Regions from separate parts of the Nocardia sp. NPDC024068 genome, predicted to be linked through region 2. Evidence: riboswitches for the same ligand, from Rfam matches in the RefSeq annotation. Region 2 holds a riboswitch; the other holds the start of a gene.
What was found. A riboswitch is a leader RNA that binds a small molecule or an ion and turns the genes downstream of it on or off. The one in region 2 is predicted to bind cobalamin.
Positions count from the first base shown of each region.

Region 1: another riboswitch for cobalamin. It lies ahead of AB0F41_RS24035 (ABC transporter substrate-binding protein); the one in region 2 lies ahead of metE (5-methyltetrahydropteroyltriglutamate--homocysteine S-methyltransferase).

Region 1 covers NZ_JBEZYU010000042.1:30,839-34,173, forward strand. The annotation lists gene AB0F41_RS24025 (metalloregulator ArsR/SmtB family transcription factor) at 1-305, shown strand, start outside; gene AB0F41_RS24030 (glycosyltransferase family 9 protein) at 274-1,254, opposite strand; cobalamin riboswitch at 1,560-1,682, shown strand; gene AB0F41_RS24035 (ABC transporter substrate-binding protein) at 1,783-3,306, shown strand.
Region 2 covers NZ_JBEZYU010000012.1:100,585-103,919, forward strand. The annotation lists gene metE (5-methyltetrahydropteroyltriglutamate--homocysteine S-methyltransferase) at 1-1,479, opposite strand, end outside; cobalamin riboswitch at 1,597-1,803, opposite strand; gene AB0F41_RS13640 (pyruvate carboxylase) at 2,082-3,335, shown strand, end outside.

The DNA of each region.
Region 1 (3,335 bases), on a different contig from region 2:
TGCCCTCGGGGCCGCGCTCGGTGGGGGAGCTGGCCCACCAGGTGGGGATAAGCAGTTCGGCGGTCTCCCAGCATCTGCGGGTACTACGAGAAGCACGGTTGGTGATGGTGCGACCGGTCGGCAACCGCCGCCTCTATTCGCTGGACCCCCGCGGGCTCGGTGATGCCCGCGATTATCTGGAGCAGTTCTGGCCCAGCGCCCTCGCCGCCTACAACGCGGCACTGAGTCAGGCCCGCGGAACGGAGCTGCGGCCGGAGCCCCGGAGGCCGGGGGTCAGCCCACCCGGCGATACGAGACGCCGGTAACGCTGGTGGCCTCGCCGCGCCGCTTGTGCAGCTGGCGGTCCAGGGCCGCGATGACCTCGGTCCCACCGATCTGCAGCAGGCCGGAATCGGGGGTGGTCGCTTCCCGGTCGCCGGTACGACCGGCCCACAGGACCTCGTGGCGGTTGCGCAGATGTCCCGGCGGGCCGCTCTCCTCCGGCGGGGTGGGCCCGAACAGCTGCACCGTGCGGGTCCCGAACGCGGTGGCCAGATGAGCGACCCCGGTATCACCGCACAGCACCACCGAGGCCTCGGCGACCGTGGCCGACAGTTCGATGAGGTTCTGTTGACCGGCCAGCACCCGGTGCCTCGACAGGCCCGCGCGGGCGGCGATGCCCAGCGCCTCGTCGCGATCGCATTCGTCGCCGGTGAGCACCACCTCGTGCCCGAGCACCAGTAGATGGCGGATCACGGCCGCGAACCGGTCGGCGGGCCAGCGCCGTGCGGCCGCGCCGGCGCCGATATGCACCACCACGCAGTCGCGATGGCTGGTGGTGGCCACCGGGGGGACCAGGCCGAGATTACGGCGGTCGGCGCCGATCCCGTCGAATTCGAGCAGATGACACCAGCGGTCGATCGGATGGCGATCGGCGAGCCAGTCGGGTCCGGGGATCTCCGGGAACGCCGGGTTCCGATAGGTGAGGATCCGCTCGGCGCCGGTTTTGGTGAGCTCGACGATGGCGGTGGCCTCCGCGCCGTGCAGATTGACGGCGAGCTTCGGCGGGGGACCGTCCCAGCGCAAGCCCTGCGGGTCGGCGATCGGCAGGATCTCGTCCACCGAGGCGATCACATCGACGATAGGGCGCAACCGGTGCGGAGTGGCGAGGACGAGATGGTCGTTGCGGCGCGCCCGTCGCAGCGCGCGCAGTGCCGGGACCGCAGTGAGCAGATCACCGAGACCGCGTGCCTGAAGCACGAGAACTACCGACACCCGACTCTCCTAGCCACCTGTTGCTCGTCGACCGCCCCCTCCCGAGCGGCCCCCGGGGGCCGGCCACGACGAGAGCACTCCCGCTTGAATAACTACCCCCGGTGATCAGGGGCAAACGTGGGCCGGTCGCGGTCTGGGTCACATGCCGGGGGTTCGCTTCATCGCCGGGATCGAGCGATGTCTTTCGCCGGGGATCTCCGGTCGCACCGCGCCGGCCGGGCTGTTTCCGGTGGTGGTGCCGTGTCGCCGGGAGGCCGTTCGATTGGATTGCCGCCCTATCGGATCGGGCTGCATGGTCTACCGGAAAGTCCTTCGGTAATGTCTGCGATGTCCGCGGGGAAGACCGGTGCGAAACCGGCGCTGTCCCGCAACTGTGAGGCCCGTACGCGGGCCGGAGCCAGATACCCGCGGATGAAGTATTGGAACGGTCATGATCACGTGGGTATTGGTCGATGCGCCGAACGCGCCGCTGTGCGGTGTGTTTCGCATGTCTGTCGCGTGCACGGCCCGACGCGACAGGAGTCCGATATGCCGACCCCACTGCTGTTGAGCCGGAGATCTTTCCTGGCCGGTAGCGCGGTCGCCGCCGCGGCGCTGGCCGCCGGATGCGGGAACGAGGCGAGCGCTCGCACCGATGTGTTCACCGCGGCGTTCCAGGGTTCCGGCGCCGGAGAAGGGATCGACCCCGGGGTGAACACCCTGTTCATCGACGAGGCGCGGATGAAGTCGGTCTACGACGGCCTCTTCGAATGCGACGAGACGATGGCCCCGATCCCGCGGCTGGCGGAATCGGGGGAGCCGAACGCGGACGGAACCCGGTGGCGGATCGCACTCCGTGACGCGCGATGGCACGACGGCAGGAAATTCACCTCCCGCGATGTGCTGTACACCCTGGGCCGGGTGCTCGGGCCCGCGCAGAAGCGTCCGTTCATCGCCGCGTCCTCGCTCGCCCAGGTCGATCTTCCGGGCTGCCGGGCCATCGACGACCGGACTGTCGAGATCGTGCTGAAAGAGCCGTCGTTCGAGTTCCTCATCGCGCTGTCGGTGTACGGAACCAAGATCGTGCAGGACGGCGCGGCCGATTTCACTCGTCCGGTGGGTACCGGCCCGTTCGTCTTCCGTTCCTTCGAGCCCGGCCGGCGGTTCGTCGCGACCGCCAACGAGCACTACTGGGACGGGAAGCCCGGGATCGGGGAACTGCGGATCGTGAGCGCCGAAGCCGATGCCCGGGTGAACGCGGTGCGCAGCGGGGAGATCGACTATGCCGACAACCTCACCCCGTCCGCTCATCGGACCCTGGCGGGCGGTAGCGATCTGGACCTGGTGTCGACGCCGAACAGCGGTATCTACTTCTTCGCCATGAAAACCGATCGGCCGCCGTTCGACAAGCCGGACGTGCGCCGGGCGGTGATGCGGATGTTCGACCGCCGGGAGCTGGTGAAGGTGGCCCTCGAGGGTCAGGGCGAGGTGTCCAACGATGTGTTCGGAAAGGGGAATCAGTACTACGCCGATCTCCCGCAGCACGAATACGACCCCGACGAGGCCGGCCGGCTGTTGCGCAGGGCGGGCGTCCGGGACCTGACCTTCGACCTGTTCACCGCGCCGGTGGTCTACGGATTCGTCGAGGCGGCCCGGCTGTTCGCCGACCAGGCGGCCGCCTGCGGGGCGCGGGTGAACGTGGTGCTCGGTTCCAAGGACAGCTACTACACCGATGCGCTGAAGACCGGGCATCTGACGATGGGCCAGTCCGGTCCATTGCCGATTCCCAACCATTTCGCGTCGCGATTGCTGACCACCTCGCCGCAGAACCGGACCAAGTGGTCCGACCCGGAGTTCGACCGGCTGTACACGGCCGCCCAGGCGACACCGGAAGTGGAGGACCGGGCGGCCATCTATCGCACGATGCACGAAATACTCTACGACCGAGGAGGTTTCGTGTTCTTCGGCACCACACCGTGGAACAGTGCGGCCCGCTCCGGCTACCAGGGGCTTCCCGCCGGGGTCCCGAATTCGCATGGCTGGGCACGGTTCGACAGGGTCACCGCGCGATGACGCCGCCCGTCCCGGACGCGCGCGACGCG
Region 2 (3,335 bases):
ATCGATCTCGAGCTTCTCCTGCAGGGCGATCACCTCGGTGATCTCGGCCCGCATCCGCCGCTGGTATTCGGCCCGGTCGATCTCGCCCTTGCGCAGCGCGGCGCGGGCCAGCCGGATCGCCGGGGTCTGCGGGTAGGAGCCGATGGTGGTGGTCGGCAGTGGCGGAAGGTGCAGGCGGTTCTGCTGGAGGATCCGCCGCTCCTCGGCGGGGGCCCGCCGGATGGCGTCCGGACCCAGCGCGCCCAGCCGCGCCCGCACTCCGGCGTTGCCGATCCGCGGATCGGCGCGGCGGCTCGCCGCGGCGGCCCGCGCCTGCCCGAGCTCCGTGGCGACCGCCTCGGTGCCGGAGTTCAGGCCGGTGGCCAGTACCCGCACCTCGGTGACCTTCTCGGCGCCGAACGCCAGCCAGGATCGCAGGGCGTCGTCGAGTTGCGTCTCCACCGCCAGCGAGTACGGCACGTGCAGGAGCGAGCAGGACGTCGATACGGCCACCTCCTTCGCCGAACCCAGCAGCGTCGCGAGGGTCGACAGCGCCTTGTCCAGATCGGTGCGCCAGACATTGCGACCGTCCACGACGCCCGCGACCAGCAGCTTTCCGGCCAATGCGGGAACGGCGGCCACTTCGGCGACATCGGTGCCCGCGACCAGATCGACGGCGATGCCCTCGACCTCGGTGGCGGCCAGCGCGGCCAGCGCCGGACCGGGGTGCCCGAAGTAGGTGGCGACCAGGACCGCCGGCCGGTCGGCCGGCGCGGTCAGCTCGGTGTAGACGCGCCGGACGACCGCCAGTTCGTCGTCGGTGAGGTCGGTGACCAGCGACGGTTCGTCGAGCTGCACCCAGCCCGCACCCGCCTCGGCCAGCAACCGCAGCAGTTCCTGGTACAGCGGGATCAGCTCGTCCACCCGATCCGGTCCGGCGCCGACGGAGGTTTTGGCGAGCTTCAGGAAGGTGACCGGGCCGATGACGACCGGGCGTGCCGGGACACCGAGCTCGATCGCTTCACGCAGCTGGGCGAGTACGGCGTCCGGGTCGAGCGCGAAGGTGGTATCGGGGCCGATCTCCGGGACCAGGTAGTGGTAGTTGGTGTCGAACCATTTGGTCATCTCCAGCGGTTCGACCGAATCGTTGCCGCGCGCTGCCGCGAAATAGCGGTCCAGCGGGTCGGGGATATCGGCGACCCGCGGCGGCAACGCGCCGAGCAGCACCGCCGCGTCGAGCATCTGGTCGTAGTAGGAGAAGGTGCCGACCGGGATGGAATCCAGTCCGGCGGCCTGCAGTGCGGCGTACTGGTCGCGGCGCAGCGTACGCCCGGTCTCGTGCAGCTGATCGGCGTCGATACGCCCCGCCCAATACGATTCGGTGGCGCGTTTGAGTTCCCGGCGGGGGCCCACCCGGGGAAGGCCGAGAACTGTCGCGGTGAACGGGCTGTGCGGAATAGCGGTCACGGTGTTCTCCAGTACTGAAGTGCGGTTTGCCATCGCCTTCCGCGGGCGTGCGGCACCGATGAGACCCCGGATCTCCCGGCCGCGGGGCCGGGACGTGTCAGCACTGGTGGACCGCGACGCCCAATCCACGAGGCGGTGGTCACCGGATACGGCGTACCCGGTACAACCGGCAGGTCTTCGGACTCGCGGGCACCGGCCGATAGGCCGACCTACTGGCCGTCGCTTCCCAGGCCGTGCGCCCAGTGCTCATAACGGCGGTCGTTCCCGCTCACCGCTGCGGGACAGTTCCGGATTTCCACCGGATTCCCTCTCACCCGCTCGGTCGCGGGCTTCGACGCCGGGGCGGACGCTCGGGGCTCCTCATCGTCCGGCCGGCGGACCAGCTGCGTGTTCCACCATAGCCCGCCCGCGCGTTATCGCCGTGGCGCGGGCGGCGGTGCGTGCCGGGAAGTGGTCGCACGCCCCCAATCGGCCGCCATCTCATGCCGGTACCCGGCGTGACCCGACGCCGAGTCGGGCCTGTTTGTGACGTCCCGATGACCAAGACTTCGCAGGCTTGCCATATCCCCTTGTGAAGATTCCGTGAAGTGGACTTCGCTGTCGAAGCTGGATGTGGCGCCGGGTACGTTGGGTCAATGTTCTCGAAAGTCTTGGTTGCCAATCGTGGCGAGATCGCCATTCGAGCCTTCCGCGCGGCGTACGAGCTCGGTATCGGAACGGTTGCGGTTTTCCCGCACGAAGACCGCAATTCGGTGCATCGCCTGAAGGCGGACGAGGCATACGAGATCGGCGAGCAGGGCCATCCGGTCCGGGCGTACCTCTCGGTGGAGGCCATCATCGAGGCCGCGAAGACCGCGGGCGCGGACGCGATCTACCCGGGCTACGGGTTCCTGTCGGAGAACCCGGATCTGGCCGCCGCCTGCGCGCGCGAGGGAATCACCTTCATCGGCCCCGCCTCGGAGGTGCTGGAGCTGGCCGGTAACAAGGCGCGGGCGATCGCGGCGGCGCGCGAGGCCGGGTTACCGGTGCTGGATTCGAGTGCGCCGTCGGCGGATGTCGACGAGTTGCTGGCGGCGTCGGAGTCGATGGAGTTCCCGGTATTCGTGAAGGCCGTCGCGGGGGGCGGCGGCCGGGGCATGCGCCGCGTTCCGGAACCGTCCGGGTTACGGGACGCGATCGAGGCGGCGTCGCGGGAGGCGGAGTCGGCGTTCGGCGATCCGACCGTATTCCTGGAACAGGCGGTGGTGAATCCGCGTCATATCGAGGTGCAGATCCTGGCCGACCAGCACGGCAACGTGATGCATCTGTTCGAACGCGACTGTTCGCTGCAGCGGCGGCATCAGAAGGTGATCGAACTCGCGCCGGCACCGAATCTGGACCCGGAACTGCGGGATCGGATCTGCGCGGACGCGGTCGCGTTCGCCCGGCAGATCGGTTACAGCTGCGCGGGGACGGTGGAGTTCCTGCTGGATGAGCGCGGTAACCATGTCTTCATCGAGATGAACCCGCGGATCCAGGTGGAGCATACGGTGACCGAGGAGATCACCGATGTGGACCTGGTGCAGTCGCAGTTGCGGATCGCGGCGGGGGAGACCCTGGCGGATCTGGGGTTGAGCCAGGAGAAGGTATCGATTCGTGGTGCGGCCATGCAGTGCCGGATCACCACCGAGGACCCCTCCAACGGCTTCCGCCCGGATACCGGCCGGATCACCGCCTACCGCACCCCCGGCGGCGCCGGAATCCGGCTCGACGGCGGCGCGAACCTGGGTGCCGAGATCGGCGCCTATTTCGACTCCATGCTGGTGAAGCTCACCTGCCGCGGCCGGGATTTCCCGACCGCGGTGGCACGGGCGCGGCGTGCGCTGATGGAGTTCCGGATCCGCGGTGTC